Regions from separate parts of the Herbiconiux aconitum genome, predicted to be linked through region 2. Evidence: predicted binding sites of a transcription regulator. Region 2 holds the regulator's gene; the other holds the start of a gene.
What was found. Region 2 encodes HspR, which represses chaperone genes until heat shock. Its sites were predicted from a motif close to AAGTTGAGTCNNNNNGACTCAACTT; they were not measured.
Positions count from the first base shown of each region.

Region 1: N1027_RS18150 (ATP-dependent Clp protease ATP-binding subunit) is a predicted target of HspR. The motif match lies at 10,046-10,070, and genes of this name have one in related genera.

Region 1 covers NZ_JANLCM010000002.1:1,407,266-1,419,388, forward strand. The annotation lists gene N1027_RS18090 (SDR family oxidoreductase) at 1-167, opposite strand, end outside; gene N1027_RS18095 (MerR family transcriptional regulator) at 292-711, shown strand; gene fdhA (formaldehyde dehydrogenase, glutathione-independent) at 823-2,043, shown strand; gene N1027_RS18105 (PNPOx family protein) at 2,125-2,838, shown strand; gene N1027_RS18110 (DUF429 domain-containing protein) at 3,399-4,196, shown strand; gene N1027_RS18115 (hypothetical protein) at 4,215-5,921, opposite strand; gene N1027_RS18120 (RNA polymerase sigma factor) at 5,918-6,517, opposite strand; gene N1027_RS18125 (VOC family protein) at 6,634-7,014, shown strand; gene N1027_RS18130 (hypothetical protein) at 7,038-7,328, opposite strand; gene N1027_RS18135 (VOC family protein) at 7,380-7,871, opposite strand; gene N1027_RS18140 (helix-turn-helix transcriptional regulator) at 7,990-8,997, shown strand; gene N1027_RS18145 (NADP-dependent oxidoreductase) at 9,038-9,973, shown strand; gene N1027_RS18150 (ATP-dependent Clp protease ATP-binding subunit) at 10,090-12,123, shown strand, end outside.
Region 2 covers NZ_JANLCM010000001.1:918,752-930,874, forward strand. The annotation lists gene N1027_RS04130 (DNA alkylation repair protein) at 1-611, opposite strand, end outside; gene N1027_RS04135 (DedA family protein) at 742-1,413, shown strand; gene N1027_RS04140 (cell wall-binding repeat-containing protein) at 1,473-2,120, opposite strand; gene N1027_RS04145 (cell wall-binding repeat-containing protein) at 2,124-3,389, opposite strand; gene N1027_RS04150 (ATP-dependent Clp protease ATP-binding subunit) at 3,481-5,631, opposite strand; gene mptB (polyprenol phosphomannose-dependent alpha 1,6 mannosyltransferase MptB) at 5,743-7,287, shown strand; gene N1027_RS04160 (class I SAM-dependent methyltransferase) at 7,330-8,475, opposite strand; gene N1027_RS04165 (heat shock protein transcriptional repressor HspR) at 8,502-8,927, opposite strand; gene N1027_RS04170 (DnaJ C-terminal domain-containing protein) at 9,006-9,989, opposite strand; gene N1027_RS04175 (nucleotide exchange factor GrpE) at 9,982-10,638, opposite strand; gene dnaK (molecular chaperone DnaK) at 10,643-12,123, opposite strand, start outside.

The DNA of each region.
Region 1 (12,123 bases), on a different contig from region 2:
AGCACCTCGACGCGGGGATCGATGAACTCGCCCTCGGCCACGCGTTCGGGGCGGCGCACGGCCGCGTAGACCTTCGCCGCTCCCCGCTCGAGCAGCTCGTCGACGAAGCGCCGGCCGATTCCGCGGTTCGCTCCCGTGACAAGGGCGACGGATCCTGCGATGTTCATGGTTGTCCCTTCGACATGGGGCGGCCGCGGTCGCGGACGCCATCCGTCTTGTAGGCTAAGACCTCACGTTGACGTCAAGGGCAAGTCCACTCAACACGATTTCAGCGAACGAGAAGGATGCGCGATGCACGACATGCGAATCGGCGAGCTGGCCGAGCGCGCCCGGGTCAGCACCCGCGCGCTGCGCTACTACGGGGAGCAGGGCATCCTGCACTCCGAGCGCACGCCGAGCGGCCAGCGCGTCTATGGGGAGTCGGCCGTCGAGCGGGTGCGCCTCATCCAGCACCTGTTCTCGGCCGGGCTCGCGAGCCGCACGATCGCGCTCATCCTGCCCTGCGTCGACACCGGTCACGCGCCGCCCGAGATGCTGAGCAGCCTTCGCGCGGAGCGCGATCGCATCACGACCGTGATCGCCGATCTCGAGCAGGCCCGGCAACGCCTCGACGACGTCATCGAGCTCACCGAGCATCCGGATGCCGAGCACTGCGACCGGGTGCGGGATGCGGCGGGGCGCACGAACGCGATCCTCGCGGCGTCGGCCTAGCGCCCTCCTCCGAGCCGACGAAGCACGCACGCTCCTTACCCAGCCTCCACGACTACAGTCGAGTAGACACGATGTACCCCGTTCGGGGCACTCACGATCAAGGAGGATCACGTGTCGAGCAACAGAGCAGTCGCCTACAAGAGCCCCGGTGTCGTCGAAGTCATCGACACCGACTACCCCACCTTCGAGTTGAAAGACGGACCGGGGGTGAATCCGGCCAACGTCGGCCGGAAAGTTCCCCACGGCGCCATCGTCAAGACCATCGCCACCAACATCTGCGGCTCCGACCAGCACATGGTGCGCGGCCGCACCACCGCACCGAAAGACCTCGTGCTCGGCCACGAGATCACCGGCGAAGTCGTCGAGGTGGGCCCGGGCGTGGAATTCATCAAGGTCGGCGACATCGTCTCCGTTCCGTTCAATATCGCCTGCGGCCGCTGTCGCAACTGCAAAGAAGGCAAGACCGGCATCTGCCTCAACGTCAACCCGGATCGCCCCGGCAGCGCCTACGGCTACGTCGACATGGGCGGCTGGGTCGGCGGACAGGCCCAGTTCGTGCTCGTGCCCTACGCCGACTGGAACCTGCTGAAGTTCCCGGATCGCGACCAGGCACTCGAGAAGATCATGGACCTGACGATGCTGTCCGACATCTTCCCCACCGGATTCCACGGAGCCGTCACCGCCGGCGTCAAAGTCGGCTCGACGGTCTACATCGCCGGCGCAGGGCCTGTGGGCCTCGCCGCCGCGACGGGCGCGATGCTCCTCGGCGCCGCTGCCGTCATCGTGGGCGACATGAACGCCGAACGACTGGCCCAGGCCCGCAGCTTCGGCGCCGAGACCATCGACCTCACCAAGGGTGACCCGGGCGAGCAGATCGAGCAGATCCTCGGGGTTCCCGAAGTGGACTGCGCGGTCGACGCCGTCGGATTCGAAGCCCGCGGGCACGGCAGCGACTCGGGCCACGAAGCCCCCGCCACCGTGCTGAACTCATTGATGGACATCACCGCCGCCGGCGGAGCCCTGGGCATCCCGGGCCTCTACGTCACCGGCGACCCGGGCGGCATCGACGAGGCCGCCAAGAAGGGCTCGCTCTCGATCAGCCTCGGCACCGGATGGGCCAAGTCGCTGTCGTTCACCACCGGCCAGTGCCCCGTGATGAAGTACAACCGGGGACTGATGATGGCCATCCTGCACGACAAGGTGCAGATCGCCAAGAACGTCAACGCCACCGCCATCCCCCTCGAGGATGCGCCGCGCGGCTACGCCGAGTTCGATGCGGGCGCCGCACAGAAGTTCGTGCTGAACCCGAACGGGTACCTCGACGCCGACTAGGGCGGGCTGGGCTGGGCTGGGCTGGCCCCGCGCATCCGTCGACGGCGGGCTTCTTCTCCGGAGCCCGCCGTCGATCCGCGTGTGCGGCACGCCGACGCGGGCGGATACTGGGGCATGAGCGAGCGGATGCGTCGCGGGTTCTTGTGGGTGTTGAAGAACACCCTCAATCGACTCACGCTGCGCCTGGCGCGCGCCGGCGTCGGACCGTTCAGCCTGCTGCGGCACACCGGGCGGAAGAGCGGAAAGACGTTCGAGGTGCCGTTGATCCTCGCCGAGACGAGCGACGGCGACCTGGTCGCCGAACTCACCTACGGCACCGGTGTCAACTGGTACCGGAATCTGCTGGCCGGGGGCGATGCCGTCGTGGTGCGCGGGCGCCGCGAGTGGCGCATCGTGGGGGTCAAACACCTCGATGCCGATGAGGGGTTGCGGGCGTTCGGCAACCCGGCCGCGGTCATCCTGAAGCTGCTCGGAAAACGTGAGTTCCGGGTGCTGGGGTCGCCGCCGTGCGCTGAACCACGTGGGAACCGCCGCGATCAGCTCCGCGTATCCTCACCCGTCGGCATCGGGGCCCGGTTCGTTGGAGCTCGCCGCCGACGTCAGCGACTCGAGTCGCGGCCCGGGGCGGCCGCACAAGCGAGCGCCGCAGCCGGGAAGGCATACGGCGCATCGACATCCGGAAACTGGAGGACCGGGGCCGACGAGATGGTTGCGGTCTGGCTGCCCACCGAACGGAGGTTTCCATCGAAGGCGTCCTGCGTGGGGTCGCCCGTGGTCGCCCACGACACCAGGTAGCCGTCAGTCCTCGACGTCGACGCGATCGCTCCGGTCAGCAGCCAGACCGCGTGCTGCGGATCGGGAGCGGCGGTGAGAGCGTCGACACGTCCTGCACCACCGGGCAGAGGGTTGTCGATCGTCGCGTTCACCGCGGCCAACACAGCGGATGACGCGTCCTGGCACTCGGGGGTGTCGGCCGAGGCGCCGTCTGGGTAGTGCAGAGTTTCTGAGTCTGCGACTGCGTCCATATTCGCGTCCGCGTCGGCCGACGAAGTCGCTGGCCCCGATGTCGGCGATACGGATGCCGCATCGGAACCCGAGGCCGTCGACTCGGCCGTGCAGCCCGCGAGTGCCCCGAACAGGATGACGGAACCCGCACAGATCGCCAGCCGACTCCATCGGGGGCTGAATGTCGGAGGTCGCATGCTCACTTCTTCACGTTACCAACTCGGCGACATCTGTAGAAGCTGCCGTGCAGGTCGCGCTCCGCTCGAGACGACACAGAGAGAGATCCGCGACCGGCCTGGGCGACGGCCACCGACTTCAAACCCGGCTCTCGCCGCAGCTAGGGTGAGCGCATGCGCACCGCCGGAGTCGATCTCGCCGCCGAACCCAAGGGAACAGCGCTCGCCGTCATCGAGTGGGCTCAGGATGCCGCACGACTCGTCGAACTCCGCCTCGGTGTTGCCGATGCAGCGATCGTCGAGACGGTGGCCGGCGTGGACAAGCTCGGCATCGACTGCGCGTTCGGCTGGCCCGACGCCTTCGTGGAATTCGTCTCGGCCCACTCGGCCGGCCGCAGCGACGGCGCACCCGTCGACGGCGGCATGGAGTGGCGCCGCACGCTCGCCTACCGCGAGACCGATCGCCGTGCGCGCGCGAGCACCGGGCGGTGGCCACTCAGCGTCTCCACCGACCGGCTCGGGCTGACCGCCATGCGCTGCGCGGGTCTGCTCGCGCGGCTCGGTGAAGCGGGCATCGACGTCGATCGGTCGGGGTCCGGGCGCGTGGTCGAGGTGTATCCGGGCGCATCCCTTCGGCTATGGGGTTTCGATACGAGCGGATATCGAACGGATGCCGACTCCCGCCGGCGCGTTCTCACCCTGCTTTCCACAGAGGCGCCCTGGCTCGACCTCGCCGGATTCGCCGATCTGATGGTCGTATCCGGAGACGCCTTCGACGCCGTGATCGCGGCTCTGGCCGCCCGCAGCGCCGCTCTCGGGTTGTACGAGCCGCCGGCATCCGGAGTGCTCGAGCAGGCTCGTCGCGAAGGGTGGATCGCCTTGCCGACGGGCGCTCTCCGTGACCTGAAGACTGGTGCACACCGCCGACACCCTCACCTCGACCGTTCCGTCATCTCCCCTCCGCTCCGTTGACGCGTTCTGCTACCCGCGTCACCCGATCCCGAACACGCGCCCCTGCGACAAGCCCACGAGATAACCGCCGGCGAACTTCCAGCGCTCGTCGTAGAACGCCGGCACACTCCACAACGACGCACCCGTCACCGCGTCGAACGCTGTTCCCGTTCCGCTCTGCGGCATCGGCGACGGTGGCACATCCTGCCCCTTCTCGCTGTAGAGACCTCCCGTTCCGAAGGCGCCTTCCAGCCGATAGCGGGCGAGCTCTCCATCAGAGCCATAGTTCATCGAGGGGCGCTGGGAGACATCCACTGCCGCTCCCGAGGCATGATCGAAGCCGCATTTTCCGCCCTCGTCGTCGAACTGCACGACCACATCATCAGCGGTGAGCCAGAAACCGTAGGTGCTGAGCGCCGGCGCATCGAGTCCACTGCCGGGGCTACAGGCAGCTCCGTCGACGATCCACCGCGACTCCCCCGTCGCCCCGTCGACGAGCTCGAGCTGGGTGCCCGGTCCGACCAACAGCACCTCCGACGCGAGCTGGCTGTAGGAGCCCGGCAGCCGGGCGATCTGCACCACCGGCGCCACCGCGTAACCCGAGTCGAGGGTTCTGCTCCACATCTCATTCCCCGCGTCGTCGATGCCGGCGATCGTGCGGGCCCTCTGGTAGTCGAAAGCATCGGACGCGCGGATGGTGAACCCGTCGTAGTAGCTGTAACTCCGGTCGGTCGTCGACCCCACCATGAGTGCCCCCGAGTCGACGTCATAGACATCCACCAGACCGGGCTGCCCCGTTGTCTGGTGCGTCACCTGCAGCATCGAACTCGCGTTCGTGATCGGTTGCGTCGTCGCCTGATCCGCCTCGAACGCTGCCGACCACAGCGGAGTCGCCAGGTCGCCCGGGTTCGCCCTCATCACCGCCCACGACGTCGTCGGTTGCCCCTGCGCATCCTGTTTCTGCGCCACGAACGACACATCACCCGAATCGCCGGGCACAGGATAGAGGTCTCTCACCGTGAAGCCCTCCGGTGCGGCCACCGATGCGACAGTCGATCCAGTCGCGAGATCGAGCACCTCCTTCGGCCCGGGCCCACCACGCGGATCCCACACCAAGACCCGGCCCGAGGTTCCGAGCAGAGTCGCGGATGTCTGATCTCCGTAGGTGAACTCCCACGACCACTCCCGGCTCCACACCTCTGCACCGGTGCTCGTATCGACCAGCGTCAGCGAGAAACGGCTGGCGTCGAGATCGCAGTCGTAGTTCGAGTCCTCCGGCGGCTGCGTCGGCCCGGTCTGAACGAGGGCGTACCCCTCCGCCACGTCGGAGACCCGCGGATATTCGCACATGTCGCGCCCGCCCGGCAGCTGCACCGACCAGGTGGGCGTCACCGCCGGCTGCGTGAGAACGTCGTGGGGCGTGATCGGTTCGCCGGTGACGACGAGCGGATGCGGAACCGGCCCGGCCGGCGCATCCGTCGGCGGCGTCGTGGAAGCGGGTGCCGCCGGGGTCGGCGACTGCGACGGCGCCGCGATCACAGCCACGCCACCGAAGGGTGAGACGCCGGTCACCGCGAAGGCCACAGCCGTGCCTCCGAGCCCCAGCCCGAGCGCAGCCAGAACGGCCGCCACGGCGATGCGCACCTGACGACGGCGATCGCGCCGCGGCGACTCCTCCACCGCATCGATCAGCAGGGAACGGATGGCGGCGCTGCGCGCCTCATCGAATCGAGGTCGGTCGTTCATTTCACACCTCCGGTGACGCTCGTGTGCCCGTCGAACAGCTCGCTCGTCTGCACAGCCAGGCGCGCTTTGGCGCGGGACAGTCGCGACTTCACCGTGCCCGCGGGCACACCGAGCACCTGCGCAGCCTGCTCCATGGTGAGTTCCTCGAGCACGCAGAGCGTCATCACGTTCTGGTCGGCCTCCGTCAGCCGCGAGAAAGCGTCGCGCACCTGGGCGTCTCGCACGTTCTGATCGAGGCGGTCGCCGACGGCTTCGGCCGGGTCGGGATGATCGCTGACCGACGGTTTCGGGATGCGCTCCAGCACCGCCCGATAACGTCTCGTGCTGCGCTCCAGGTTTCGCACCACGTGGTTGGTGGTCACGAGAAGCCAACCGATCACCGACCCGTCGACGACCCTCACCGCTGAACGCTTGCGCCAGGCCTCGAGAAAGACCAGAGCTGTCACGTCTTCGGCGTCGTGCGGATCACGGATGAGCCGCAGCGCCTGCCCGAACACGCGATCACGATGCGCGTCGAACACGCGGCCGAACGCGGCGGAGTCGCCTGCCGTGGCCGCGGCCCAGTCGGCCGCCTCGCGGTGAGATTCCGTTCCCATACCCTCTAATGTCCGTTGCTCCCCAGAGGGTTCCATTCCGACTTTACCGGCGCAGAATGGCGGGGAAGCGATGGCAGGCAATCCCCCGCCCGCCGTCCGAAAGGAAGGAGACCGGCATGACCTTCACTGAAGTCATCCCCTACCTCTACTATCCCGATGCCGACGCCGCCCTCGACTGGCTTGAACGGGTGCTCGGATTCGGGCCTTCGACGCGGTGGCGGATGGGCGGCGCTCAGACGAAGGAGGCCGACATCCACGTGGGCGACAGTCGCGTCTCCGTGTCGGGTCGGGCGCCCGCGGCCGACGAAGGGGGTGGGGCACTGCTGATCGTCCACGTCGACGACATCCGGGCGCACTACGAACGCGTCCGAGCCGCCGAACCGACCGCCGCGGGGGATCCGCCCTCCAAACAACCCTACGGGCCGACGACGTTCACGGTGATCGATCCGTGGGGCTATCGATGGAACTTCTGGGAGGGCGAAGCCGACCCGCCCTAGGCCCGGCCCGCCTGACGCGAACCTCAGGTCGCGACGAAGAAGAACAGCAGAATGAACGGCACCACGGATGCCGCGATCGCGACCGTGCTCACCCACCGCGCAGCAGAGGGGCGCGAGCGGAGCACCGAGACCATGCCGAGGAACAGCCCGATCACGGCGAACCACAGCGGAATCCAAGTCGGGATGCCGACCGCGAGCAGCACGACGGCGGCGATCCCCGCGATCAGCGAGATGATCGCGAGGGCGCCGACACCTCCGCTCGGCCGCTGAAGGGTCTGCGGACGCTGTGTGGGATCGTCGAGTGCGCTGCTCATCGGGTGCTCCGTCTCGTCAGGGTGCTGCTCTCGACCCTACGACGGGCGCCGTCACGCCGGGGCGTACACGACCGCGACATCGAGAATCCACGTCACCCCGAAGCGGTCGGTGAGCATGCCGAAGCCGGGGCTCCAGGCCGACGCGGCCAAGGGCTCGACGATCGTCGCCCCCTCGGAGAGGGCTGCCCAGTAGCGCTGCACCTCGTCGAGCGCCTCGCCCCGCACCGACACGAAGAATGGCTGGTCGGTAAGGGTGACACCGTTCTCGCGAGAGGTCGAGCCTGCGACATCCGTCGACGACGCTGCCGCTGCCGACGCCGACGCCGCTGCCGGCCCGGGGATGTCGTACGCCATCACCCGGAAGCCCTCGGCGCTCTCGACCTGACCGAACACGACGTTCTGCGCTCCCGGCACCTCCGCGGGCATGCCGAAGTCGCCGTAGGTGGCGATGGTGACCTCGCCTCCGAAGACCGACTGGTAGAACTCCAGCGCCGCGCGGGCATCACCGCGGAAGTTGAGGTGGGTGGTTGCCTTGATGCTCATGACTGCTCCTAGTGAGGGATGGATGGAAGAGGAGTGGATGCCGGACTCGTGCCCGCGACATCCACTCTCGCAGTGGTGTAGGACGACTTTGGTCCTCGACTGAAACTAGGATCAGGACATGCCCTCCACCACCTCGCGACTGCTGAATCTGCTCTCACTGCTGCAGACCCGCCGCGACTGGCCGGGCGCGCTTCTCGCCGAACGCCTGGAGATCAGTCACCGAACCGTGCGCCGCGACGTCGAACGATTGCGGGAGATGGGCTACCGCATCCAGGCGACGATGGGGCCCGACGGCGGCTACCGACTCGACGCGGGCAGCGAACTACCACCCCTGCTGTTCGACGACGACCAGGCCATCGCCCTCGCCGTCGCACTGCAAGGCGCTTCCGCCACCGGCGCGGGCATCGAGGAGGCGGCACTCCGGGCATTGACCACCGTGCGGCAAGTGATGCCCCCACGATTACGCAACCGGCTGCAATCGCTCGAGTTCACGACGATCCCCGACGGGCACGCGGGTGGCGGGGGCACCGAGCAGGTGGCTCCGGATGTGCTCGTCGCGGTGTCGACGGCGGTTCGGGCCCGTGAGGTGCTGCGGTTCGACTACGCGAACCGCGCGCCGGTCAGTGGCCCTGGCCACGAGCCCGACACCACCCCACCACCACGCCGCGTGGAGCCGCACCACCTCGTCACCTCCCGCGGACGCTGGTACCTGGTGGCCTGGGATCTCGACCACGACAACTGGCGCATCTTTCGAGCCGACCGCATCCGCCCCCGCATCCCGACCGGGCCCCGCTTCGCACCGCGGGAGGTGCCGGGCGGCGACGTGCGGGAGTATGTTTCCGCCCGCTTCAAGGGGTCGGACACCCGTGACCGGTGGCCGTGCACGGGCAAGGTCGAGCTCGGCCTTCCGGCGAGCGCCGTTCTCCCGTTCGCCGGCGACGGGATCGTCGAAGATCTGGGGCCCGATCGATGCAGCCTCGAGGTCGGCTCCTGGTCGTGGATCGCTCTGGCCGCCTCGCTCGGCCGGTTCGACACGGGCATCGACGTCGTCGGTCCGCCCGAGCTGACGGCCGCCTTCGGCGAGCTCGCTGAGCGCTACGCACGCACCGCCGCACGGCGCATGTGAGACCTGCCTTCCGCCCTAGAAGCAGGCGTAGCGTTGACCCATGGCACGCAGATGGGTTGCAGAAGACTACGGAGACCTCGACGTCTTCGCCGAGATCGACGCCGAGGTTCCGGCGCCGGGTAAGGGCGAAGTGACCATCGAGGTCAGAGCCGCCGGTATGAATCCGGCCGACTACAAGCGCGTGGCCTACGGCGACGACCGCAGCCTGCTGCCGATGCCCGTGGGCTACGAGTGCTCCGGCGTCATCTCCGCGCTGGGCCCCGACACCGAGATCGCCTCCGGCGGCGGTGCCGTGGGCGACGAGGTGCTGGCGTTCCGGGTGCAGGGCGCCTACGCCACCGAGCTCACCGTGCGCGCGTCCGACGTGTTCGCGAAGCCCGCGTCGCTGCCCTTCGCCGACGCCGCCTGCCTCCTGCTCGTCGGAACGACCGCGGCCGAGATGCTGCACGTCACCGGCGTGAAAGCGGGTGACACCGTGCTCGTACACGGCGCATCCGGAGCGGTCGGCGTCAGCGTGCTGCAGCAGGCCGCTCTGCTCGGCGCCCACGTCATCGGCACCGCGAGCGTCGCCAACTTCGACCTGGTGGGCCGGTTCGGCGGCGAACCCGTCACCTACGGCCCAGGCCTCGAACAGCGGGTTCAGGATGCCGCGCCCGGCGGTATCGACGCGGCCCTCGACACCGTGGGCACCGCCGAAGCGGTCGACACCTCGCTCGCGCTCGTGAGCGACCGCGGACGGATCGTCACGATCGCGGCTGCAGGCCGGGCCGCTGCAGACGGGTTCCACGCCATCGGAGGGTCGATGCCGGCGAGCCTCGCGTTCCGCGACGGCGTTCGGGCGCGGCTCATCGACCTCGCCGCTCGCGGTGAGCTCGTCGTACCGATCGCCCGAAGTTACCCGCTGTCGGAGGCCCGGGCGGCCCTTGCGGAGCTGAAGGGGCAGCACCCTGGCGGCAAACTGGTGCTGATTCCGTAGGCCGGCGCGGCAGTCGGGGAACTGCCAGGTTCGCAAGCCGTGAGCGGGAATACCAGAGCCCCCTGAGCGTTGAACTTGAGCGTAAGGCACTCAAGTTTGACAACCCAGGAGGTTTCGTGCCCGAGAACTTCAACCCCACCGAGGGTAACAACGCCGAGGGCGGCAGCAACTCGTTCGACGAGTTCCTGGCCCGCTACCTCGAAGGCGAGCGCGCCGCCCGCGCCGGGCGCTCGATCGACCTGAGCAAGCTCATCAGCCGGCGCACCCAGGAACTGCTGGCCGAGGCCGGACAGTACGCGATCCAGCACGGACACCGCGAGCTCGACGCCCTCCACATCCTGCGCACCGTCGCGCCGCAGCAGCCCGCTTCCGACGCCATCCGCGGTGTCGGCGCCGACCCGGCCAAGATCGCCGCGGCCGCCGAACAGCGACTCCCCGCGAACAGCAGCGAGCGCATCACCCAGCCGGCGCTGACACAGTCGGCCCAGCGCGCGCTCTTCCACGCCTACCAGGTGGCTCGCGCCGCCGGTTCGACCTACATCGACCCCGAGCACCTCTTCTTCGCGCTCGTGATCAACCAGGACTCCCCCGCCGGCCAGGTTCTGGCCCAGGCGGGCGTCACCCCCGACGCCCTTCAGGAAGGGATGCGCCAGAACGTGAACGCAAGCCCCGACGGCGCCACCAACGGCGACCCGACCCAGACGGCCAACGGAGCGACAGAAGACGCATCCGAGACCCCGACGCTCGACAAGTTCGGCACCGACCTGACCGAGCTGGCCCGTAACGGCGAGCTCGACCCGGTGATCGGCCGCCTCGACGAGATCGAGCAGACCATCGAGATCCTCTCTCGCCGCACCAAGAACAACCCTGTTCTGGTGGGCGAGGCGGGCGTCGGCAAGACCGCGATCGTCGACGGCATCGCCCAGGCGATCGTCGACGGCGTCGTGCCCGAGCAGCTGCGCGACAAGCGCGTCGTCTCGCTCGACCTGCCCGCCATGCTGGCCGGAACCCGCTTCCGCGGTGACTTCGAAGAGCGCCTCACCAACCTGATGGACGAGATCTCGGCCCACAAGAACGAGATCATCGTGTTCATCGACGAGATCCACACCGTCGTCGGCGCCGGAGGTTCGGGCGAGGGCGGAATGGATGCCGGAAACATCCTGAAGCCCCGCCTCGCCCGCGGCGACCTGCACCTCGTGGGCGCCACGACGCTGAAGGAGTACCGCGGCATCGAGAAGGACCCGGCGCTGGAGCGTCGCTTCTCTCCCGTGACCGTCGGTGAGCCGTCGGAGGCCGATTCGGTGCTCATCCTGCAGGGTCTCCGCCCCGCCTACGAGGAGCACCACGGTGTCTCCTACACCGACGCCGCGCTGACCGCTGCGGTCGAGCTGTCGGCCCGGTACGTGAGCGATCGCTTCCTGCCCGACAAGGCCATCGACCTGATCGACCAGGCGGGTGCGCGACTGCGTCTCTCGCTCGGCAAGATCCCGACGGTCGTCGACATCTCCGCTCTGCAGGCCGACCTGGCTTCGCTCGAGAGCGCGAAGAACGCCGCCGTCTCGGCCGAGCACTACGAGGAGGCGTCGCGCATCCGTGACGAGATCGAAGACGTGCAGCAGCAGCTGGCCGAGGCCACCACGGTCTCGCGTCGTGTGGCTTCTGAGCGCGCCGCCGGTGGAGTCGATCTGGATGCCGTCGTCGACGAAGCCGAGATCGCTGCGGTGATCTCGCGGGCCACCGGCATCCCGGTGTCACGCATCGGCGAGGTCGACCGTGAGCGTCTGGCCGCCCTCGAGGGCGAGCTGCACGAGCACGTGGTCGGGCAAGACGACGCCGTGACCGTCGTGGCCAAGGCCGTGCGCCGCAACCGCACGGGCATGGGCGACGCGCACCGGCCGATCGGTTCGTTCCTCTTCCTGGGGCCCACGGGTGTCGGCAAGACCGAGCTGGCGAAGACCCTCGCGGCCTCGCTGTTCGGGTCGGCGTCGAACATGATACGTTTCGACATGTCAGAGTTCGGCGAGCGCCACACGGTGTCCCGTCTGGTCGGTGCCCCTCCCGGATACGTCGGCTACGACGAGGCCGGTCAGCTGACCGAGCGCGTTCGTCGCAACCCCTACTCGGTGGTGCTGTTCGACGAGATCGAGAAG
Region 2 (12,123 bases):
TTGCCGACCTCGCGGAGCATCCAGCCCACCGCCTTGTGCATCAGGTCGTGCCGATCGTCGAGCAGGAGGGGTGCGATCTGGAGCGTGGTCGAGGCGTCGCCGCCCCGGATGAACGCGAAGGTCGCGAGCACTCCCACCCGTCGTTCCCAGAGCACGTCGCTGCGCACGAACTCGAAGAGCAGGTCGCGTGGTTTGTCGAGCAGCCACTGGCCGAGGATCTGGTCGGCCGAGGAGTCGACGAGATCCCAGTTGTTGACCCGCCCGCGTCGCACGGCCGCGAGATACTGCTCGACGGCGGCGGCTTCGATCGACGGATCGGCCGTGCGGGATGCGCGGGCCCGGTCGAAGCGGGCGCGCAGCAGAAAGAGCGCGGCCAGCCGGTGCTCGTGCACGGGGCTGTCGAGCAGGATGTCGATGGCCGCCGGATCGATGCCCGGGAAGGCCTTCGCCACCTTTCGGGTCGCGGGCACGCGCACTCCGATGAACACGTCGCCCTCGCCGTACTGCCCCGGCCCGGTCTTGAAGAACCCGCCCAGGAACTCGGCATCCCCCGCGTCGGCGACCGCCGCGAGCGCTTCGACCACGGCTCCCGCTTGCTGCTCCGCATCCACACGCCAACGCTACTCCGCACCGAATCGCCAGAATCCGACGGAATGGTCGCTGGGGTAGCGGCGTGTTTTGGCGATTCGGGCGCGCGCGAACGCTCAGGGGCGGCTCAGGCGGCATCCGTAGCGTGGGGGCATGAGCGCAGGGGTGAGCGTCAGTGTCGGCACGCGCGAAAGCGGCGGCGGAAGTGGTTTGGGGGCGGTCGGCGACTGGGTGGTGGGCCTGATGGAGACGTTCGGTGCCGCTGGCGCCGGTCTCGCGGTCTTCGCCGAGAACCTGTTTCCGCCGATCCCGAGCGAAGTGATCCTGCCGCTCGCCGGATTCACCGCCAGCCGGGGCGAACTCGACCTCGTGGCCGCCATCGTGTTCACCACGCTCGGGTCACTCCTCGGCGCGTTCACTCTCTACGGCTTGGGCGCCTGGCTCGGCCGAGACCGGATGCGCCGACTGGCCCGCCGCATTCCACTCGTCGACGTGCAAGACGTCGACCGCACCGAAGACTGGTTCACCCGACACGGAAGCAAGGCGATTTTCTTCGGCCGATTGGTGCCCATCTTCCGCAGCTTCATCTCGATCCCAGCCGGCATCGAACGGATGCCACTCCTGAAGTTCGGGCTGTTGACAGTGGCCGGGAGCCTCATCTGGAACACCACGTTGATTCTCGCGGGCTACTTCCTCGGCGAGCAGTGGCACGTCGTGGAAGAGTACGCGGGCATCCTGCAGTGGGTCGTCATCGCCGCCGTGGTGGCCGCAGTCGCCTGGTTCGCGTTCTCCCGCATCCGCAAGCACCGAGCCGGCGTCCGCTGACCCGCACCGGCGTGCGCTGCGCCGCGCAGGCCAGCGCTGAGCAAGAAAACAATTCGCGCTCAGCGGCAGGCCGTCAGCTTCTCGACCTCGCCGTTCAGGGTGAGCGGCCCCCCGTAGAGGGTGACCTTCCGGGTGGTGCCGCCCGCGATCAGGTCGACCACAGGCTGAGGCACGCAGTCGGGATGCACGAGGAGCACCGGCGCGTCGTTCAGCCCGGCACCGACACCACCGGCCAGAGCATCGGGGAACGTCGCGCCACTGGCCAGGTAGACCAACCGCGACGTGGGCCCGGTGAACGCGTCGCGCACGATCGCTTGCGAGACCTCGTAGCGGTCTGCACCGCCGAGGCGCTGCACGGTGGCTACGGTTCGGATCTGCGTCTCGATGCCTGTGCTGACCGAATTGGGCCCGCCCGCGATCTTCACCGACTTGCCCGCGCCCGCGAACCTGCCGATTATCGCCATCTCCGCGGCCGACAGACTCGCGGCCGATCCGTTGACCAGCAACGTCGCGGAATCGAGGTGTGTGGCCGCCGCCGTGCTCGACAGCGCATCGGGGAAGTTGCCACCGTTCGCGACGTAAAGGGTCGGAGAGTCGTCTCGGGCAAGATCACCGATGAGCAGGGCACGAGAGACGGCGTATCGGTCTGCGCCCTCGACCCGCTCGACGGTCGCCGCAGGCACGGCGGCCTTGATCGAATCCAGCACCGCCTACGACACCGACGCCGGCCCAGCGACGATGATCACCCGCCGCGGAGTCAACCGCATGAGCTCGCTCTTGGTGCTTCCGGGCAAGGTCGCTCGGGCGGTCAACAACACGGGCGCCGTGTGCGCAGCGGCGATCGGCCCCGCGCTCAACGCATCAGCAAAGGTCTCGCCGCTGACCACGAAGACGGTGTTGTCGCCCCCGCTGTAGTCACTCGCCTTGGAGATGTTGGCGGCGAGCTCGTACCGATCCGCGCCGCCGACACGTTCGACATCCGGAGCCTGGGTGTCGATCCGAACCACTTTGCCCGACCACCGTTCGGCGGACCAGATGTAGCGCCCCTCGGTGACCGTCATGCCGGACAATCCGCTGTCTGCTTTCGGTACCGCGTACTCCGCCTGCTCCGACGCCGTGACCCAGCCGATCGTGTTCGTCCCGGCGTCGGCGAACCATGTGGCGCCGTTCAGCGCGGCGACCCCGGTGATCTCCGTCCGATCACCGACGACCCTCGCGCTCTGCAGGTCTGTCGCCGATCGGGAGAATTCGAAGACACCCTCGTTCGTCGTCGTGAGCCCTCGAACGGTTCCTGCGTCAAGACCGGTGAGTTGGAGGTCTTTCACTCCTCGCAGGTTGACGGCCACCGGGTTCTCACCGTTCTGGTCGAGCGCCCAGGTATCGCCCCTGTCGTCGACGACCCATACCTGGTTGCCGATGCCAGTCACCACCACCGGTGAGGTGGTCCCGGTGAAGGCGAGTTCGTCGATGTGCCCGGTGAGTTCGTTCAACCGGCCGAGGTGCTTCGTGGATTCGGCGAAGAAGACGAGATCTCCGCTGTCGTAGACCGAGGCCGGATAGGAGAAGGGCGTCGGGATGAGAAACTCTGCCGGTGTCGCCGCAGCGGTCACATGAGCGATCGCGTTGCCGCTCAGTTCGGTCGCCCACACGCCTCCGGCTCCGTCTGTGGCAAGGCTCGAAGGCGACTCCGCGAGCGCGACGGAACGCATCGGATTTCCCGCCTTGTCGAGTTGCACGACCTTCTTCGACGTGAAAAGGGCGACCCAGACCGAACCATCGGCGCCCGCGACCACGTCGATGGGATTTGCGCCCGTCGAATCGAACTCCGCCACCCTCGATCCCGCATTCAGCGGTTCGATGACGGCTTCAGGAGAGGACGCATGTGCGATCGACCCCGCACCGAAGGGCACTCCGGCGACGATGGCGAGCACCGCCCCGAAAGCGCAGACGCCGACAATGAAACGCGGATGCCGCATGACGAACCTCTCTCACCGCCGACGATCGGCGATTTCAAGACTGCACGTCACACCCCCGTGGGCAGCGCGAGTACTTTCTACTCAAGAGTCGCTACGCCGCCCCCACCGTCAACCCGTCACCGTCGGGCGCCACATCGACACGCACCGTGTCGCCGTCGCGCACGGCACCCGAGAGCAGGGCGGTCGCGAGTTGGTCGTCGATCTCGTGCTGCATCAGGCGCCGCAGCGGCCGCGCACCGTAGATCGGGTCGTAGCCGCGCTCAGCAAGCCAGGTGCGCGCATCCGGTGTCACCGCGAGCATCAGACGCCGCTGCGCGAGGCGGCGCGAGAGGCGGTCGACGTAGAGCGAGACGATCTGGGCCAGATCTTCTTCGGTGAGGGTCTGGAAAATCACGATGTCGTCGAGCCGGTTCACGAACTCGGGCTTGAAGGCCTGGCGAACCATGCCCTGCACGGCCGCCTCCTTCTCGTCCAGCGACAACGTCGGGTCGACCAAGAACTGCGACCCGAGGTTCGACGTGAGGATGAGGATGGTATTGCGGAAGTCGACCGTGCGACCCTGCCCGTCGGTCAGCCGCCCGTCGTCGAGCACCTGCAGCAGCACGTCGAAGACCTCCGAGTGCGCTTTCTCGACCTCGTCGAGGAGGATCACCGAGTAGGGCCGCCGCCGCACCGCCTCGGTGAGCTGACCACCCTGCTCATAGCCGATGTAGCCGGGAGGGGCACCGAGCAGCCGGGCCACCGAGTGCTTCTCGCCGTACTCCGACATGTCGATGCGCACCAGCGCCTTCTCGTCGTCGAACAGGAACTCCGCGAGCGCCTTCGCGAGCTCGGTCTTGCCCACGCCGGTCGGGCCGAGGAAGAGGAACGACCCGGTGGGCCGATCCGCGTCGGCGATGCCCGCGCGCGAGCGGCGCACCGCATCCGCCACCGCGTGCACGGCCCGCTTCTGGCCGATCAGCCGCTTTCCGAGCTCTGCCTCGAGGTTCAGCAGCTTCTCGGTCTCTCCCTGGGTGAGCCGGGCAAGCGGGATGCCGGTCCAGGCGGCGATCACGGCGGCGATGTCGTCGCTCGTGACCTGGTCGTTGACCATCCGTTCGCCCTGCTCCTCCGACTCCTCGTCGCGCTCGGCCTCGGCCAGCGTGCGCTCGAGCACCGGGATCTCGCCGTAGAGCAGCCGGGAGGCCCGCTCGAGGTCGCCCTCACGCTGCGCGCGCTCGGCCTGCATGCGTGCCCGGTCGAGCTTCTCCTTCAGTTCGCCCACGCGGTTGAGGGCGGCGCGCTCGCGATCCCAGCGCTCCTGCAACTCGGCCAGAGTCGCCGTGCGCGTGCGAAGAGTCTCGCGCAGCGCGGCGAGGCGCTCCTTGGAGGCGTCGTCCTTCTCCTTCTTCAGCGCCAACTCCTCCAGACGGAGGCGGTCGACGCCGCGCCGCAGCTCGTCGATCTCGACGGGCGCCGAGTCGATCTCCATCCGGAGCCGAGACGCGGCCTCGTCGATCAGGTCGATCGCTTTGTCGGGCAGCTGTCGACCCGGGATGTACCGGTTCGACAGCGATGCGGCGGCGATCAGCGCCGAGTCGGCGATGGCCACCTTGTGGTGCGCCTCGTAGCGCTCCTTGAGCCCGCGCAGAATAGCGACCGTGTCTTCGACCGACGGCTCCCCCACGAACACCTGCTGGAAACGTCGCTCCATCGCGGCATCCTTCTCCACGAACTCGCGGTACTCGTCGAGCGTCGTCGCCCCGATCAGCCGCAGTTCACCGCGGGCGAGCATGGGCTTCAGCATGTTGGATGCCGCCACTGAACCCTCACCGCCGCCCGCGCCCATCAGGGTGTGCAGCTCGTCGATGAACGTGATGATCTGGCCGTCGGCGTCGTTGATCTCCTTCAGCACCGCCTTCAGCCGCTCTTCGAACTCGCCGCGGTACTTCGCCCCCGCAACCAGCGCCGCCAGGTCGAGCGAGACGAGCTGCTTGCCCTTCAGCGACTCAGCGACGTCTCCCGCCACGATCCGCTGGGCGAGACCCTCGACCACGGCAGTCTTGCCGACGCCGGGCTCGCCGATGAGCACGGGATTGTTCTTGGTGCGCCGCGTCAGCACCTGGCTGACCCGCCGGATCTCGGCGTCACGCCCGATCACAGGGTCGAGTTTGCCGCTCGCCGCGATCTCGGTGAGGTTCACGCCGTACTGCTCGAGGGCGCTCTTCTGCTCCTCGCCGTTCTGATTGGGCTGATTGGCCATTCTCGAGACTTCCCCTTCAAAGTTGAGTTGACGTGGCTCAAGTTTAGCAGAACGGCCGTTCTCGCACCACTGGTACGACAGCCATTCAACTCGGCGTGATAAGACGTAATCGTGCATGTCCTTTCTCCACGCGTGCGTCTGCTGCTCGGAGTCATCGGTTCCGTGAGCATCGCCATCGGGTCGTTGGGCGTCGGCTGGCTCGGACCAGCGTCTGTGCTCCGGAGCTGGGCCGTGTTCGAATTGCTGCGCAACTCACGCGGCGCGGCCACCCTGAGCGGACTGCTCGTCGTGGTCGGCGCGTTGCTGCTGCTCGCCGCCTGGGTGTCCCTCGGCGTCTCCCTGCTCGAACGACGGTCCTCGCGCGGCAGCACCCTTCCGGCGTCGGCGGAAGCACCGCGCGAATCGGATGCGAGCCGCACCTCGATGCAGGTTCGCGAGGTCGCGATCGCGGCGACCGCGTGGAGCATCCCGCTCCTGTTCACCCTCCCCCTGTTCAGCCGCGACATGTTCGCCTATGTCGGCCAAGGCCGGCTGATGGCGGCAGGTCTCAACCCCTACACCACCGGCATGGCCGACCTCCCCGGCTGGTTCGGCCTCGGTGTCGACCCGCTCTGGGCCGACACCCAGACCCCCTACGGACCGGTCTTCGTCTGGCTCGAGAAGATCGTCGTGATGTCGACGGATGCTCTTCCTCCCGAGGTCGCGATCGGCGCCTTCCGCTTCCTGGCCGTCGTGGGCCTCGCGATGCTGGCGTTCTACGCCTGGCGGATCGCGCGGCTCCGAGGGCTCAACCAGGCCGGCGTGCTCTGGATCGTGGCCGCCAGCCCGCTCGTGCTCATGAACTTCGTGGTGGCCGGCCACAACGACTCCCTGATGCTCGGCTTCATCGTCGCGGGTGTCTACTATGCGCTGAAAGACCGCCCGCTCCTCGGCACGGTCTTCGTGGCACTCGCCATCGGCGTCAAACCGATCGCGCTCATCGCCCTGCCGATCATCGGCCTGATCTGGGCCGGTTCGAATGTCGGCTGGGCCGCGATCATCCGCCGGTGGAGCGCGGTGGCCGCCGTCGGCATCGGCGGTGTGGTGCTTCTGGGCTGGGGCATCGGCGTCGGCGTCGGCTGGATCGGCGCGCTCGCCACCCCGGTCACGATCTCGTCGTGGTATGCCCCCGCGAACATCCTCGGCATCAGCATCGGCGGCCTCGCGAACGGGCTCGGGCTATCGGGCGACGCCGCGCAGGTGGCCGTGAAGATGGTGCTGCTGGCTGCGGGATGCGCGGCCGCCGTCTACCTGCTCGTCACGAAGCGGCGCGCTGATCCCTTGTGGCTGCTCGGCAGTTGCTTCGCCGTGATCGTGATCGCGTCTCCCGTCATCCACCCGTGGTACGGGTTGTGGATGCTCACCCTGCTCGCCCTCATCGGGGTTGACCGGCTGTGGCGCATCCGCACCGTGCTCTACGCCACCGCGTTCTTCATGCTGATCGGGCTGGCCGAGCCGATGGATCTCATCCCGCGCCTGGAGCCCGACACGATGATCCCGGTCGCCGTCATCGGCACGGCCATCATCGGGGTGGCCGCGGTGCTGATATCGGCCGAGATGGTGACCCGGCGCACGGTCGCCGTGCGCGGGCTGCGAGTTCCGTCGATCTCGAACTGAGGCCGGCGACCGGGCTCGCCGCGGAGACTCGACGTGTATGCCTCAGCGCCCGGTCGACACCATCACGGTGAACTTCGGATTGCGGTCGACCTGACGGGTCGGCCCGACCGCCCGCTGCAGCGCCGCGCGGTAGGAGAGGTGCGAGTTGAACACGGTCCAGAGCTCGCCGCCGGGCCGGAGCACCCGGCCCGCGGCCTCGAACAACTTCAGCGCGATGCCCGCGTGCACCGTCGATCCGACGTGGAAGGGCGGATTCAGAACGATGAGGTCGGCACTGTTGTCGTCGAAGTCGCCGAGGGCGTCGTCGCGCACCACGTCGACGCGGTCGGCGAGGCCGTTGGCTTGCATTGTCTCCCGCGCTGAGTCGACGGCGGCCTCCGACTGATCGGTGGCGATGACCCGCAACCCGCGCTCGCCCCGGTCGCGCGCCAGCAGGGCGGCGAGCACGCCGGTGCCGCAGCCGAGGTCGATCGCCGTGTGCGCATCCGGTGCCATCTCACCGAGATGATCGATCAGCAGGCGCGTGCCGATGTCGATCTTCGTGCCGGCGAAGGCGTTGCCGGATGCGCAGACCCAGAGATCGAGGTCGGCGTGGAATTCGCGCCGGTGCAGTGCCACGCCGACCCCGTCGCGGGGGCGCCGCGCGACCAGAACGCGCGACTTCTGGCGAGCGAGCGAGGCGCTCACGTCGTCGAACGAGGCACTGAGCACCTCGTTCATCGCCGGCGTCATGTGCTTCACACGGCCGCCGGCGTACACCACGACCGACGGATCGGCGTAGCCGGCGATGGCGCGGGCGATGTCGTCGAGCGCGGCGAGGCTGCGGGGCAGCTGCACGAGCACGACGGTGGCCCCCTCGAGCAGCTCGCGGCCGAGGGGGTGGTTGGTGTAGCGGCCGGTGAGGTCGACGTCGACGACCCGCCGGGCGTTGGCGGCGAGCGCGAGCTCGCTCGACCGGGCGTCTTGGTGCACCCGGATGCCGTGCAGGTCGAGCACTGCGGCGGCACCGAGTGTGAGGGCGCCGTAGTTGTCGCCGATCACCGCGACCGTGCCGGGATGCCCGACGGTGTCGTCGAGGGCGGCCGCCGCTTCGTCGAGGATGAGGCGGTCGCTCGCGTCGACCGCGAACAGGTTGTCGGCTTCGATGTCGGGCGCGCGCCGCAGGGCGTCGAAGGAGAACTCTGTCACGCGTCAACCGTACGCGGTGCCGCGGCTCACTCGGGCCGGTCGGGCTGCCAGATCACGAGTTCGGTGCGGCGCTGGGTGCGGGTGCCGTGCTTCAGCGAGATGACCTCGCCCTCCACGCCGGCGGCGAAGACGCGGCGACCCGGCCGGTTGAGCAACTCGTCGGCCAGAGCCGATTCGAGTTCGCGCACGCGGGCGCCGAGTTCGACGACCTGATCCTCGAGCTGCAGGATGCGCGCGATTCCCTCGAGCGACACACCCTCCGACGAGAGGCGGGCGACCTCGCGCAACTGCATGACGTTGCGCATCGAATAGCGGCGCGACTTGCCGGCCGTGCGCGTGGGGCTCACGAGCCCCAGCCGGTCGTATTGCCGCAGGGTCTGCGGGTGCATCCCCGCGAGTTCGGCGGCGACCGCGATCGCGAAAAGGGGCGAGTTCTCATCCACGTCGCTCATGTCTCGCTCCCTTCTCTCGAACTCTTTCCGCCAACCGCCCCATCACTCAGGGTTGGGACGGTTGGCGGCCAGTACTGCTTACTCCCGCGCCTTGGCGAGGAGCTCGGTGCGGGGGTTCTCGGCGGGTTCCACGGAGTGGAACGCTTCGAGGGCCTCGCGTTGCGCCGCCGAGAGATGACTCGGCACCGCCACCTGCACCACCGCGAGCAGGTCGCCCTTGCCCTTGGAGGACTCCACGCCGCGCCCCTTGACGCGCAGCACACGGCCCGACGGAGTGCCGGCGGCGACCTTCAACTTCACCGGAGGCCCACCGAGCGTCGGCACCTCGATGGTGGCTCCGAGCGTCGCCTCCACGAACGTGACGGGCACGTTGACGCGGAGATTCAGTCCGTCGCGCTCGAACACCGGATGCTTGCGCACCGATACCGTGAGCACGATGTCGCCGGGCTCGCCGCCGTCGGGCGAAGGTTCGCCCTTGCCGCGCAGCTTGATCTTCTGCTGGTCGGCCACGCCGGCCGGGATCTTCACCGTGATCGGCTTGCCATCCGCTGTCTGCAGCTTGATGGTGTCGCCCTTGACCGCGGTGATGAAGTCGATCGTGGTGCGCGCCGTGACATCCCGGCCTCGAGTGGGGCCGTAGGCGCCGAAGCCCCCACCGCCGCCGCGCCCGAACATACCGCCCAGAATGTCGTCGAAGCCGCCCGGAGCCTGCTGGTAGCTGTAGCTCTGACCGCGAGCACCGCCGCCGCCCTGGCCGAACATGCCGCCGAAGACGTCTTCGAAACCACCGCCCTGGCCTCCGCCGCCCGCCGTGAAGCGAGCGCCGGAGCCCATGGCGCGGATCTGGTCGTACTCTTTGCGCTGCTCGGTGTCGGAGAGCACCGAGTAGGCCTCGCTGATCTCCTTGAACCGGGCCTCGGCTTTGGCGTCGCCCTGGTTCGAGTCGGGATGGTACTGCCGGGCCAGTTTGCGATAAGCCTTCTTGAGATCGGCGTCGGAGATCTCTTTCGACACCCCGAGCACCTTGTAGAAGTCTTTGTCGAACCAGTCCTGGCTAGCCATTGGGCACCGCCACTACGACCTTCGCGGCGCGTAGCAGCGTTGACCCGAGGTAATACCCGGATTCGACCACGTCAGCGATCGTGGGCGTCTCGACGTCGGCGCTCGGCTGCTGGAAGATCGCCTCATGCACCTGCGGGTCGAACTCCTCGCCCGCTGCGGCGAAAGGCTTGAGGCCCACCCGCTCGACGTTGGAGCGCAGCTTCGTCGCGATGGCCGCGAAGGGGCCGCCCTCGGTGAGGTCGCCGTGCTTCTCGGCCCGGTCGAGGTCGTCGAGCACCGGAAGCAACACCTTCACGACCTCGCCGACCGCGCGCTCGCGCTCGATCTCGCGGTTGGCCTCGGTGCGCTTGCGGTAGTTGGCGTACTCCGCGGTCACACGCTGCAGATCGGCGAGCCGCTCCGCAGCCAGTTCGTCGGCCGACGTCTGGCCCGAGAGGAACGAGAGATCGGCATCGGTCAACGTGGTCTCCACATCCGGTCCTTCAGCCTGGATGAAGCCCGAGTCGGGAGCGCCCTCAGGCGCCCCCGACTCCGCAGCAGGCTGACGAACCTGACCGGTCTCGGGGTCGATGCGCCGCTTGTCGCGGATGATCGGCTCCTCGGGGCCCTCGGAATCGTCTCCGGGGCGACCGTTCTTGTCGTCAGTCATGAATTCAGTTGTCCTTCTTGGGCTCGTCTTCGTCTTCGACGACCTCGGCGTCGACCACGTCGTCATCCGAAGACGACGACTCGGTCGGCTCCTCTGCGCCCGCCTCGGGCGCAGCAGCGTCGGCCTGAGCAGAAGCATAGATCGCCTGGCCCAGCTTCTGCTGGCTCTCGTTGAGCTTGTCGAACGCGGTCTTCACGGCGTCGTCGTCTTCACCCGCGAGAGCGGACTTCAGAGCGTCGACGTCGGCCTGCACCTCGGACTTCACGTCGTCGGGCAGTTTGTCGTCGTTGTCCTTGATGAGCTTGTCGGTCGAGTACGCGAGCGTCTCGGCCTGGTTGCGCACCTCGGCGGCCTCGCGGCGCTTCTTGTCTTCGGCGGCGTGCTCCTCGGCCTCGCGCACCATGCGGTCGATGTCTTCCTTCGGCAGCGACGAGCCGCCGGTGATGGTCATCGACTGCTCCTTGCCCGTGCCCTTGTCTTTGGCGGACACGTGCACGATGCCGTTGGCGTCGATGTCGAAGGTGACCTCGACCTGCGGGATGCCACGGGGTGCCGGAGCGATGCCGGTGAGCTCGAACGTTCCCAGGTTCTTGTTGTCGCGGGTGAACTCGCGCTCGCCCTGGAAGACCTGGATGGCAACCGACGGCTGGTTGTCGTCGGCCGTGGTGAAGGTCTCGCTGCGCTTGGTGGGGATGGCCGTGTTGCGCTCGATGAGCTTGGTCATGATGCCACCCTTGGTCTCGATGCCGAGGGAGAGCGGGGTGACGTCGATGAGGAGGACGTCTTTGCGCTCGCCCTTCAGCACACCGGCCTGCAGGGCGGCGCCGACGGCGACGACCTCATCCGGGTTGACGCCCTTGTTGGGCTCCTTGCCACCGGTGAGCTTCTTGACGAGCTCGACGACGGCCGGCATCCGGGTCGATCCACCGACCAGCACGACGTGAGCGATGTCGTTCACCGACACGCCCGCCTCGGCGATGACGTCTTTGAAGGGCTTCTCGGTGCGGGCCAGCAGGTCTTTGGTCAGCTCCTCGAACTTCGCGCGGGTGAGCGTGACGTCGAGGTTGGCCGGGCCGTTCTCGGTGAGCGAGAGGTAGGGCAGCGTGATGCTGGCCGACATGCCCGAGGAGAGCTCCTTCTTGGCCTGCTCCGCGGCCTCCTTGAGACGCTGGAGGGCGATCTTGTCCTTCGAGACATCGACGCCGGTGGTGTCCTTGAACTGCTTGATCAGGTATTCGACGACCCGCTGGTCCCAGTCGTCGCCACCGAGGCGGTTGTCGCCGGCGGTCGAACGCACCTGGATGGTGCTGAAGTCGTCGTCTTTTCCGACCTCGAGGAGCGAGACGTCGAAGGTTCCGCCACCGAGGTCGAAGACCAGGATGAGCTCGTCTTCTTTACCCTTGTCGAGGCCGTAGGCGAGCGCGGCCGCGGTGGGCTCGTTGATGATGCGCAGAACATTGAGGCCCGCGATCTCACCGGCCTCCT